DNA from 3 places in the Candidatus Pantoea multigeneris genome. Region 3 is predicted to be linked to each of the others. Evidence: predicted binding sites of a transcription regulator. Region 3 holds the regulator's gene; each other region holds the start of a gene.

Region 1 (4,255 bases), on a different contig from region 3:
GATCGGTGCTAACCTTCAACATGCGTTGGAAGGTGCTGGCTGGTCAGTAGATTGGGTACGTGACGGCGTTTACGCCAGCAATGCCTGGAGCGAAGGTGGCTACTCCTGTGTACTACTCGACTTAGGCTTACCGCGCCAGGACGGGCTGCAAGTATTAAGACATGCCCGCAGCCGTGGCGATATGACGCCAGTGCTGATCCTCACCGCACGCGATAGCGTCTCTCAGCGCGTGCAGGGTCTGGACAGCGGAGCCGATGATTATCTGCTAAAACCCTTTGATCTACAGGAGGTTCTGGCCCGTATGCGCGCCATAACTCGTCGTCGCCATGGTGCGGCAGACTCCTTACTCGGCAGTGGCGATCTGCAACTCGACATGATGACGCGAGAAGTGTTGTACAAAGGCCAGCGCGAGCAGTTAACTGCGCGAGAGTATGCGCTGCTCTATGCACTGCTGGAGCGTCCCGGTGCCATTCTTTCTCGCGAACAGTTAGAGAACCGCATTTACGGCTGGGGCGAAGAGGTCACCAGCAACGCCATTGACGTACTGATTCACGGTATGCGCCGCAAACTCAACAACGATGCCATTCGCAACGTACGCGGCCTCGGCTGGCGGGTGCCTGCCATATGAAAACATTGCCCTTTATGCGTTCGTTACGTAACAAACTGCTGAGTACGCTGTTTATTATTCATCTGTTGGTGATTGGCGGCGTGACCTGGTATTTCTTTAGCTGCTACGGCGACATGATTGGCAGCATGAAAGACGACCAGCTCACCAAAATAGCGGATGCCTGGGCAGTCAACAAACGTTTGCCGGTGCTGATGCCGCTATTGGTCAATGCCGATAAGGTAAAAAGTGCCTATGTGGTGCAGCTATGGGATGCCAACGGCAAACTGCGCGCCAGCTCGTGGCCGGAACTCAATGCCCCGCTGGTGACGCAAAAGGGCTGGCACAACGTCTACGTCGGTCACTGTCACGACTGCCAATGGCGTATCTATACCCGCCCCGGCGAGCCAGGCAGCGATATTCGCACCATTCAGGTCATGCACAATCTCAGCTATATGAAGTCGGTGATGGTGTCCCGTACTTTATCGGCGATCATCCCCCTGATTCTGATGATGCCTCTGTCAATGCTGGTGATCTGGCTGGTGGTACGCAAAATCACGCGCGATCTGCGCGTGGCCGCCAGGGAGATTGCCGCCCAGGAGACGCTGAATCCGCACACGGTAGCCTCGCACGACTTGCCGGATGAGCTACAGCCGCTGATTGCCGCCTATAACTCCCTGTTACACAAGCTGCATGCGGCCTGGTCCTCCCAGCGACAGTTCCTGGAAGATGCCGCCCATGAGCTACGCACGCCAGTCACCGCCGTGACGCTGCAAGTGGAAAATCTGCGCCAGCATATTCAGCCAGGGGATGCCAGCCGACAGTTTGACCAGCTGGAAGCGGGCGTGACCCGCACCCGCCATCTGGTGACGCAGCTGCTGAATATTTCGCGTCAGGAAGATCACAGCGTGGTGGCAACGGTCGAAAATATCGATCTCGAAGGGCTGCTGAAAGAGAGCATTGAACAGCTCATGGTGGTAGCCGATAAGCGCGGCATTGATATTGGTTTTAACGGCAGTACCCAATATCAGATCCAGGCCAGCCGCTCAGAATTGCGCAGCTTGTTCGATAACCTGATCGGTAATGCGATGCTACACACGCCAGAAGGCAGCCTGGTGGACGTGCTGTTACATCGCGTCGCCGGCAAAACCGTGGTCGATGTGATTGATAACGGCCAGGGAATGGAAGAAGCGTTTATCGATCGTGCTTTTGATCGCTTTACCCGCTCGTCGGATGTGAAAGCCCAGGGCAGCGGTCTTGGCTTGTCCATTGTGAAAAGCGTGGCTAACAAACACAGCATTCAGGTCGCGATCAGTAACTGCCTTAACCCGCAGGGTGTGATTTGCGGTTTGCAGGTTCGCGTCACCCTCCCCTGATTTCCTGCATCGCAACGGAACCGGACAACGCAAACGGTTGTTCGGTTCCGTTCGCCTCAGTTTGATTATGTGATGCACGTCACATTTCCAATGATTTAAAATGCAACACGTTTTGACAAATGTGAGCAAAATCTATTTTCTATGCGCTGATAAACGGCACGCTACGCACGCTGTTTATCTGATTGTTACAGCGCATTTCCCGCGGGGAATTGATTTCACTCCGGCCGCCCCACGAGCAGCGGTCATCAGCATGTGGCTTATGATAATGAAATATAAAAAACTGATAGCAGGCGCTTTACTGGCAGGTAGCATGGCAGGAGCAGCCCAGGCTGCTGACGAACCGCAATATGTTTCTGACTGGTGGCACCAGAGTGTTAACGTGGTAGGCAGTACTCACACCCGTTTCGGACCACAGTACAACAATGACGTGTATCTGGAATATGAAGCCTTTGCACACAAAGACTGGTTCGATTTCTATGGCTACGCCGACCTGACCAACTTCTTTGGCACGGGCAACAGCAACGCCAACGGTATTTTTGACCACGGTTCGCCGCTGTTTATGGAGATTGAACCTCGCTTCTCCATCGACAAACTGACCGGCACCAGCCTGGCATTTGGCCCGTTCAAAGAGTGGTACTTCGCGAACAACTACATCTACGATATGGGTCGCAACCCATCTCAGCGCCAGAGCACCTGGTATATGGGTCTGGGCACGGATATCGATACCCATTCTGACGTTGGCCTGTCGCTGAACGTCTATGCCAAGTACCAGTGGCAGAACTACCAGGCTGCAAACGAAAACAGCTGGGATGGTTACCGCTTCAAAGTGAAATACTTTGTACCGATTACCGACCTGTGGGGCGGTAAGCTGAGCTACATTGGCTTCACCAACTTCGACTGGGGCTCAGACCTGGCGGAGAAAACCGGTCCATCACGCACCAGTAACTCCATCGCTTCCAGCCATATTCTGTCGTTGAACTACGCACACTGGCATGTTTCAACCGTGGCGCGTTGGTTCCACAACGGCGGTCAATGGGCGGATGGTCAGGAGTTGAACTTCGGCAATGGTCCGTTTGAAGTGAAATCTACCGGCTGGGGTTACTACCTGGTTGTAGGTTATAACTTCTGATAGATCGGGAGTGGGCATCTCCACTCCCGCATCTCGGGTTCCTTCCCCCGCTCCGGGAGAAGGAACCGGCTGTTAACCTTGTGGTTTATAAGCATTCACCATCCACGGCACGCCGAACTTATCGGTAAACATCCCAAAGCCATTTGCCCAGAATGTGGGTTCCCAGCTTTTTGTTACCGCTCCACCTTCCGACAGTGCGTCAAACCACTTTTTACCCTGAGCTTCATCGGGCGTAGAGAGGCTGACTGCAAAGCCACCATAGCGCGTATCAGAAGGTCCATCGCTCAGCATGATTTCACCCTGCCCAATGCGCAAATGCGCATGCATGATCTGCTCAGGCGGGAACGTCATTCCCGTAGGGCAACCTTCACCGCCTCCTTCAGACTCCGGCATATCACCAAACGTCATTTTAAACAGTAGCGTGGCATCGGTAGCGGCAAGATAAAACGCAATCGCCTCTTCACAGCGCCCGTTATAAAACAGATAAGGTGTGACTTGCATGATCGACTCCTGCGGAAATAACCCGCTAGAGAGTGTAGTGCGGTTTTTTTCACCCGGACGCGAGCCAGGCCACACTCTTAACTTTGCTGACAATAGCGCCGGAACAGCTGCGCCATATACGCCCCCATTGGGGTAAGTGACGTGTCCTTACGCTGAATAAGATAAAACTGTGCCAGTGGCAGCGGCTCGTCCAGTTCCACCGCCTGCAACTGGCTGCCCAACACCGCATCGTTAATCACATCCTCCGACAGAATGCTGACAAAGTCGCTCTGCGCCACCAGGCTGATACAAGCCATGAACGTTTCACAGGTCACCACAATATTGGGTGCCATGCCGCGTTCGGCAAACAGATCGTGCAGCAGGCGGTAGTAACTGCCTTTGCGCGTTGGCATCGTCCAGTCACAGTGTTGCATCTCCTGTAGCGATCGCGCTTTTGCCATGGGATGGCCTTTGCGCACTACCACGCGGTATTCGCGCGTCATCACCTGTTCGTAGCTCAGCTCCTGATCAAGATGGCTTTGATCGTAAGTGTTAATGGTGAAATCCAGCTCACCCTGACGCAGTTCTGGCACCATGGAGACCAGTTGCCCTTCAACAATACGGACTTTGACACGCGGGTATTCACGATGAAACTGCGTAATGACC
Region 2 (4,255 bases), on a different contig from region 3:
CGTTAGCGATAGCACCAACGATGTGACGAACTTCAACACCATCATCACGGCCAACTTCAATGCGGTACAGCTGCATTTCGCCAACGTCACGACGTTCACGACGTGGAGCGCCATCACGATCGCCACGGTTTTCGCGTGGGCCACGTGAATCACGTGAATCACGACGGTCATCACGATCGCGGAACTCACGACGTGCTGGACGTGGTGCCTCTGGTGGCAGAATCAGTGGACGTTCGCCCTGAGCCATTTTCAGCAGTGCTGCGGCCAGAGTTTCGATGTCCAGATCTTCACCCGGCTGCATTTTGCTCAGCAGTGCGCGGTACATGTCCAGATCGCTGCTTTCCAGCTGCTGCTGTACTTTTGCTGCGAACTTAGCCAGACGACGCTCACCCAGCAGTTCTGCGTTAGGCAGTTCAACTTCTGGAATGGTCAGCTTCATGGTGCGTTCGATGTTGCGCAGCAGACGACGCTCGCGGTTCTCAACGAACAGCAGTGCGCGACCTGCACGGCCAGCACGACCGGTACGACCGATACGGTGAACGTAAGATTCTGCGTCCATCGGGATGTCGTAGTTAACAACCAGGCTGATACGCTCAACGTCCAGACCACGTGCCGCAACGTCAGTTGCGATCAGGATGTCCAGACGACCATCTTTCAGGCGCTCCAGGGTCTGCTCACGCAGTGCCTGGTTCATATCACCGTTCAGTGCTGCGCTGTTATAGCCGCTGCGCTCCAGCGCTTCAGCCACTTCCAGCGTTGCGTTTTTGGTACGCACGAAGATGATAGCAGCATCAAAATCTTCTGCTTCCAGGAAACGAACCAGTGCATCAGTTTTACGGCCGTAAGCGGTCCAGTAAGACTGAGAGATGTCAGGGCGAGTAGTCAGGCTAGACTGAATACGCACTTCCTGTGGATCTTTCATGAAGCGTTTAGTGATGCGACGAATCGCTTCTGGCATGGTTGCTGAGAACAGCGCGGTCTGGTGACCGTCTGGGATCTGCGCCATGATGGTTTCAACATCTTCGATGAAGCCCATACGCAGCATTTCATCAGCTTCGTCCAGCACCAGGCCACGCAGGTTAGACAGGTCTAACGTGCCACGCTTCAGGTGGTCGAGCAGACGGCCAGGTGTACCCACAACAACTTGTGGTCCCTGACGCAGAGCGCGCAGCTGAACGTCATAACGCTGGCCGCCGTACAGGGCCACTACGTTTACGCCACGCATGTGTTTAGAGAATTCATTCATGGCTTCAGCAACCTGAACAGCCAGTTCGCGGGTTGGAGCCAGCACCAAAATTTGCGGTGCTTTAACAGTTGGATCAACATTGTTCAGCAGCGGCAAAGAGAACGCTGCAGTTTTACCACTACCGGTCTGCGCCATACCCAGCACGTCACGGCCCGCCAGCAGGTGTGGGATACACTCAGCCTGGATTGGGGAAGGCTTCACGTAGCCCATACCGTTCAGTGATTCAAGGATATCAGCGTTCAGGCCAAGATCGGAAAAAGTGGTTTGAATATCAGTCATGTAGTACACGTGCCTCTTAGATTGCGGCGGCCAGTCTACATAACTCGTCGTGAAAATTTTCAGTCATTTTCATCAAAAAGTGTGAACCGGCTCAAATTAGAAGTTTTGACGAACAGCAAAGCCGCCACCTTGGAGGTGATGGCTTTACAGGTATTCAGACAATAAAAGTTCGTCAGCTATTGCTGGTCGGATTCTGATAAATCGTCTTGTGCCTGGCCGAGTTGTGCCAGTTCCAACAATGCGTAACGGTGCTCAACAAAGTTGTTAACGTTGTTAGCAACCGCCAGTTTGAACAACGCTTTCGCGTCGTCCTTCTCCCCCAGACTTAGGTAGTACTTACCTAAATAGAAGTTGGTTTCACTGAGATGTTCAGCGAGCGAGGTGTTATCCGTTGCGTCTGCCTGGAGGCTTTCCATCAGTGCTTTTTCGCTGATATCGCCCAGGTAGAACTCGACAATGTTCCATCCCCATTGATCTTTCTTCGCCTTGTCATAACGCTGTTTCAGCGCTGCTTTGGCAGAGTCTACATCCATCTCGCGTTCCACGAGATAGAGCCACAGACTACGGAAAGGATCATTAGGATCGTCTTGATAAAACGCCAGCAGATCATCTTGCGCTAACTTGTATCGTCCGCCGTAATAGAGGGCGATACCACGGTTCAAATGCGCGTAGTTGTAAGTTGGATCAAGCTCAAGTACAGAATCAAACGCTTCATAGGCAGCATCAAAATTGCCTGCCTGCGTTAAATATATGCCTAAATAGTTAAACACTTCAGGCATATCCGGTCTTATAGACAGCGCTTGCGAAAAATCGTTCCGCGCCAATGCCCGCAGACCTAAACTATCATACAACACTCCGCGCTCATATAACAACTGTGCGCGTTCATCATCGGTCAGTGCACGACTGGCAAGAATTTGTTCCATGCGTGCCAGAATCACTTCCTGTTGCAGTGTCGGTTGTAGCGGTACTGCAAGAACTTCGTTCTTACGCCAATTGGAGTTGCTGCATCCTGCCAGCGTCAGAGCTGTTGCAACAAAACACCAGCGCAAAAAAGGCTTCATTTCCCACTCCCGAATACAAACATTAGGATGAACATCCTGTCATCCGGCTGCTCTGCACAAGGATTCCTGCCCTCGCGATGACACAAAAGCCCCTTCCCGCCTGGCAGGAAGGGGCCAATTAAGTGCTTATTCGGCGTCAGGTGCCTGTACAGCCGCGGCTTCTTCAGCTGGCTTAGACTCTGTCGCTTCTTTGATGCTCAGACGAACGCGGCCCTGACGGTCCACTTCCAGAACCTTCACAGGAACTTCCTGGCCCATCTGCAGGTAGTCAGCCACTTTCTCAACACGCTTATCTGCGATCTGAGAAATGTGTACCAGACCTTCTTTACCGCCGCCGATAGCAACGAAGGCACCGAAATCAACGATACGCGTTACTTTACCTTCATAGATACGGCCCACTTCGATTTCAGCCGTGATCTGCTCGATGCGACGGATCGCCTCTTTAGCTTTGTTACCATCAGTTGCTGCGATCTTCACGGTGCCATCATCTTCGATTTCGATGGTGGTGCCGGTCTCTTCGGTCAGAGCACGGATGACAGAACCACCTTTACCGATGACATCTTTGATCTTGTCAGCGTTGATTTTGATGGTGTAGATGCGTGGTGCGAACTCAGAGATTTCCTGACGTGGAGTGCTGATTGCCTGCTCCATTACGCTCAGGATGTGCAGACGCGCACCTTTAGCCTGGTTCAGAGCAACCTGCATGATTTCGCGGGTGATACCTTCAATTTTGATATCCATCTGCAGTGCAGTGATACCGTCGCGGCTACCCGCAACTTTGAAGTCCATATCACCCAGGTGGTCTTCGTCACCCAGGATATCAGACAGAACCACGAAGTTTTCGTCTTCTTTAACCAGACCCATAGCAATACCAGCAACGGCAGCTTTGATCGGTACACCTGCGTCCATCAGTGCCAGAGACGCACCACACACGGAAGCCATAGAAGAAGAACCGTTAGATTCAGTGATTTCTGACACCACACGTACGGTGTACGGGAAGGCTTCTTGCTTAGGCATTACTGCCAGCACGCCACGCTTCGCCAGACGGCCGTGACCAATTTCACGACGCTTCGGTGAGCCAACCATACCGGTTTCGCCCACAGAGTACGGAGGGAAGTTGTAGTGGAACAGGAAGCTGTCAGTACGCTCGCCCATCAGTTCGTCCAGGTTCTGTGCATCACGGGCAGTACCCAGAGTTGCAGTTACCAGCGCCTGAGTTTCACCACGGGTGAACAGAGAAGAACCGTGAGTACGCGGCAGTACGCCAGTGCGCACGTCCAGACCACGAATCATATCTTTTTCGCGGCCATCGATACGTGGCTCACCACGGATGATACGGCTACGCACAACGCTCTTCTCGAGATCGTGAACGATGTCAGCGATTTCGCCAGCATCCAGCGTTTCGTCTTCAGCCTGCAGCGCAGCGATAGTCGCGTCTTTAACTGCGCCAACTTGCGTGTAACGCTCTTGCTTATCAGTGATGCGGTAAGCATCAGCAATACCGGCTTCTGCCAGTGCAGCAACACGTGCAATCAGAGCATCGTTAGCAGGCTCTGGCTGCCAGTCCCAACGTGGTTTGCCTGCTTCAGCAACCAGTGCGTTGATGTTTTCGATAACAACCTGCTGCTGATCGTGGCCGAACACCACCGCACCAAGCATCTGATCTTCA
Region 3 (4,255 bases):
CATTTTGCCGCAGCAGGCCGCTTTGCCACTGTGGCCACAGCCAAATCATGCCAGCGAATGCAATCAGGCAACCGGCCAGCGTATCCAGCAGGCGCGGGAGTAAAAACTGTGCGCCGTTGAGCGCCAGCAGTTGCAGCGAATACACCGCTGTTACCGTAAAGCCAATCATCGACCAGCCGTAAAACTTGCGGGTGAACAGGTAGCTGACAAAGGTAATCACCAGCATGGTCAGCAGCACCAGCGACTCCGCAACCGCAAAGTGAAGGCTGGCGGCGGCAATCACCAGACCGGCAAACGTACCCGCAGCCCGGTGTTGAATCCTGACCTGTGTGGCTTTATAGCCATTCTGGCTGACGAACATGATGGTCATCAGAATCCAGTAAGGTTTGGGTGCGTTGAACAGTAACCCCAGACTGGCACCAAACATCAGCATCACGGCAAAGCGCCCGGCGGTGCGCAGCGCTGAGGAGCGCCACGACAAGTAGCTACGCAGCGCAGGGAGCAGTGGCAGACGGCGCTGGCGGTCTGCCATCAGGTCTCGGGAATAGAGTGGTTTTTGGGTGCGCAGTACCCGGGCAATCCGGTTGAAGTGATAGAGGCAAAAGCTTCCCACCGGATTCCCCGGATGTTGACGGGCGATCTTTTCCAGCGCACCCAGCTGCTTATCCATGTTAAAGCGGTCTGGTAGCTGATGGTAAAGGATGTCATCGGCCAGCAGGCGCAAGCGGGCAGAGATGGTTTTCGCATTCCAGCGGATAACCGCTTCAGCGTGGCTCTGTTCGACCAGTTTCTGCACCTCTTCGGGCTGATGCAGGCTGACGGAGATATGTTCCTGTAAATCCAGCGCGACCTGGAACGCCCGTTTCAGACGTTGGTGGCTGTTGTTGCGACTGGCGGCCAGCATGTGCATCTGCTGATAGCAGGTATTCATCAAATCAACGGCTTTTTGCTGGCGAGCCAACAGCGGTGGCAGCGCCTTTTCCGGATCGGTGAGCTGGGTCAGCAGGGTATATTTAGCATCGCAGTAGTCTGCCAGTTCGCGGTACAGCAGGCTGAGGGACTCGCGCAGCGGCTGCTCTTTCCATAGCCAGAACCAGAGCCAGTTAAACAAGCCGTACCATAACGTTCCGCCAATGTAGAGCAGCGGAGGAACCCAGATCGGCAGGCGGCCAATCAGGCTGAGGGTAAAAATAGCCGCAATCAGTGTGCCGGGAAGCAGTCGGGCATGCAGTGGGCTGATCTCCCCTAAGACGCCGAGTAGCAACGGAAGTGCAAACAGAATGGCAGGTAATGGCACATTCTTCAGCAGCAAAAATTGCATCAGCAGGCTGGCGCTGGCAAACAGGCTACCGCCGACGATCAGACGTTTAAAGAAGCGTTTATGCGGGGTATCGAGGCCAGCGATGTTACAACAGGCAGGCACGAGCGAGAAAAGCAGGCCTTTTTGCAGATCGCCAAATAGCCAACCCAGGGCCACAGGTAAGCACAGCACTAACGTCTGGCGCAGGGCATAGTTAACTTCGGGGTGATAGATGATTCGACGCCACATCAGCTCATCATAAATAATGACGGCGCGAGGAGAGCCTCGCGCCGTAAATCAGAAAATATTAGCGGGTGCCGTAAACGACGATCGTTTTGCCGTGCGCGGAGATCAAATTCTGATCTTCCAACATTTTCAGAATGCGCCCGACCGTTTCACGCGAGCAGCCAACAATTTGCCCGATTTCCTGACGGGTAATTTTAATTTGCATGCCGTCTGGGTGGGTCATTGCATCGGGTTGTTTCGCCAGGTTGAGTAGCGTCTGAGCAATACGCCCGGTCACATCAAGGAAAGCAAGGTTACCGACTTTCTCTGAAGTCACCTGCAGGCGACGCGCCATCTGAGAAGAGAGGCGCATTAAAATATCTGGATTTACCTGAATTAACTGACGGAATTTCTTGTAAGAAATTTCAGCGACTTCACAGGCTGTTTTCGCCCGAACCCAGGCACTACGCTCCTGACCTTCTTCAAACAGGCCAAGCTCACCGATAAAGTCGCCCTGGTTGAGATAAGAGAGGATCATCTCTTTCCCTTCTTCGTCCTTGATAAGAACGGCGACAGAACCTTTAACGATGTAGTAAAGCGTTTCCGCCTTTTCGCCCTGATGAATCAGGGTGCTTTTGGATGGGTATTTGTGAATATGGCAATGGGACAGGAACCATTCGAGTGTAGGGTCTGTTTGCGGTTTGCCGAGAACCATTCGCGATCATCCTCTATTGTAATCGTGCCCAAAATACAGGGAGGGTAGCCCTGACAGGCGTTGAAATCATCAACCGTTTTCCAGTATGGGAAATTATGTCGGGGAAATATAAGCATCGCCCCGTTTTCGCCTTTATGTGACGAAAAATATTTTCATCTCTGTTTGTAGCACAGCTTTTGCCGACTGTCTTGTGTTGTCTCGCTTCAGCTGCAACGAGGTGGGTCTGGGTTCGGAGGCGATTGCTGTTTGTCAGGGAGAGGCGTACTCTGGCGGCAAATCGACCTCTGGAGTAAGTAACATGCAGGCAAGAGTAAAGTGGGTAGAGGGGCTGACCTTTCTCGGTGAGTCTTCTTCAGGCCATCAGATTATTATGGACGGGAATTCCGGCGATAAAGCGCCAAGCCCAATGGAACTGGTACTGATGTCCGCAGGCGGATGTAGCGCCATCGACGTGGTTTCCATTCTGCAGAAAGGGCGTCATGACGTGAGCAATTGCGAAGTGAAGCTGACCTCAGAACGCCGTGAAGAAGCACCGCGTATTTTCATCCATATTAATCTGCACTTTATCGTCACCGGTAAAGATCTCAGTGATAAAGCGGTAGCGCGGGCGGTGGATCTCTCTGCCGAGAAGTACTGCTCAGTGGCGATTATGCTCGGCAAAGGCGTAGAAATAACCCACAGCTATGAAGTGATTGCGGCTTAAGCCACACCTCGACCTTGCATCAGACGCTGCACCAGCGGCGTCATGATCAGCTCCATTGCCAGCCCCATTTTGCCGCCCGGTACGACCAACGTATTAATGTGCGAGATAAACGAGCCCTGAATCATCGCCAGCAGATAGGGGAAATCAATATCTTCCAGATCGCGGAAATGAATCACGACAAAACTTTCATCCAGTGAGGGGATTTCTCGCGCCGCAAACGGGTTTGAGGTATCGACAGTGGGCACGCGCTGGAAGTTAATGTGCGTGCGCGAGAACTGTGGGGTGATGAAGTTAATGTAGTCTTCCATCGAACGCACCACGGACTCCATCACGGCTTCACGCGAGTGGCCGCGCTCGCTGGTATCGCGGATCAGCTTTTGAATCCACTCCAGGTTAACGATAGGGACGACTCCCACCAGTAAATCCACCTGCCCGGCAACGTCGTGATTCTGTGCGACCACGCCACCATGTAATCCTTCATAAAACAGGACATCGGTGTTTTGCGGGAGCGGCTGCCACGGCGTAAAGGTGCCTGGCACCTGGTTCCAGGGTACGGCTTCATCGTAGGTATGCAGATACTTACGCGATTGTCCCTGACCGCTGCGGCCATATTCGGCGAGTGTGCTTTCCAGTAAGCCGAAGTCGTTGGCCTCTGGGCCGAAATAGCTGATGTGTTTACCCATATCGCGCGCTTTGCGAATCGCCATGTCCATTTCAGGGCGAGTAAAGCGATGGAAGCTATCCCCTTCCAGCGTGGCGGCCTGTAGCTGTAGCTGCTGAAAAATCTTGCGAAAGGCGAGGCTGGTGGTGGTTGTGCCTGCGCCACTGGAACCGGTCACGGCGATAATCGGATGCCTGGCAGACATAAATGGATTCCCTGTTAAGTCAGACGATGTGCATTGTTAACACGAAATGCGGGCGGATGCTATCCGCCACGAAACTCAGAACGCGGCATAATATTGACGCTTTCGTGCAGTTCTGACCACACCAAAACCACCTCACCACTCGCCAACTGGCGACGCACATCATCCACTTTTTGTGTCAGGCTGCGTTCCTGTAAGCCGTAGTCTGTGCCTTCGCGCAGCACAAAGCTTTCGATCAGGTTCGTCAGGGTATCGGGGTCAATTTGTTGCCAGGGAATAATCATGTTGTTGCTTCCAGCCAGGGAGTAAGCCACTGCGGCACCCGCTGTTCTAGCCACATTTGTGGGCGACGCAGGCTACCGCCAACGAAGCCAACGTGGCCGCCGTGAGTGGTGAGTTGATAAGTGGTGCTGGCCGATAGCTGTTCATGGCTGGGGATCACCGCATCG

The links. The regulator CRP, encoded in region 3, controls carbon source genes, mostly activating them, when cyclic AMP is high. The targets are predictions, from matches to a motif close to ATGTGANNNNNNTCACAT.
Region 1: a site for CRP is predicted at 2,048-2,065, ahead of F3J40_RS14125 (nucleoside-specific channel-forming protein Tsx). Genes of this name have one in related genera too.
Region 2: a site for CRP is predicted at 1,605-1,622, ahead of yrbN (protein YrbN). Genes of this name have one in related genera too.

The regions. Positions count from the first base shown of each region.
Region 1 covers NZ_VWXF01000005.1:292,464-296,718, forward strand. Annotated here, with positions in the region: gene F3J40_RS14115 (response regulator) at 1-628, shown strand, start outside; gene F3J40_RS14120 (sensor histidine kinase) at 625-1,980, shown strand; gene F3J40_RS14125 (nucleoside-specific channel-forming protein Tsx) at 2,246-3,109, shown strand; gene yjdN (VOC family metalloprotein YjdN) at 3,182-3,610, opposite strand; gene F3J40_RS14135 (LysR family transcriptional regulator) at 3,688-4,255, opposite strand, start outside.
Region 2 covers NZ_VWXF01000005.1:148,313-152,567, forward strand. Annotated here, with positions in the region: gene F3J40_RS13440 (DEAD/DEAH family ATP-dependent RNA helicase) at 1-1,525, opposite strand, end outside; gene yrbN (protein YrbN) at 1,542-1,598, opposite strand; gene nlpI (lipoprotein NlpI) at 1,702-2,586, opposite strand; gene pnp (polyribonucleotide nucleotidyltransferase) at 2,713-4,255, opposite strand, start outside.
Region 3 covers NZ_VWXF01000013.1:23,262-27,516, reverse strand. Annotated here, with positions in the region: gene F3J40_RS21765 (YccS/YhfK family putative transporter) at 1-1,549, opposite strand, end outside; gene crp (cAMP-activated global transcriptional regulator CRP) at 1,608-2,240, opposite strand; gene F3J40_RS21755 (OsmC family protein) at 2,539-2,943, shown strand; gene F3J40_RS21750 (phosphoribulokinase) at 2,940-3,809, opposite strand; gene F3J40_RS21745 (YheU family protein) at 3,869-4,090, opposite strand; gene F3J40_RS21740 (hydrolase) at 4,087-4,255, opposite strand, start outside.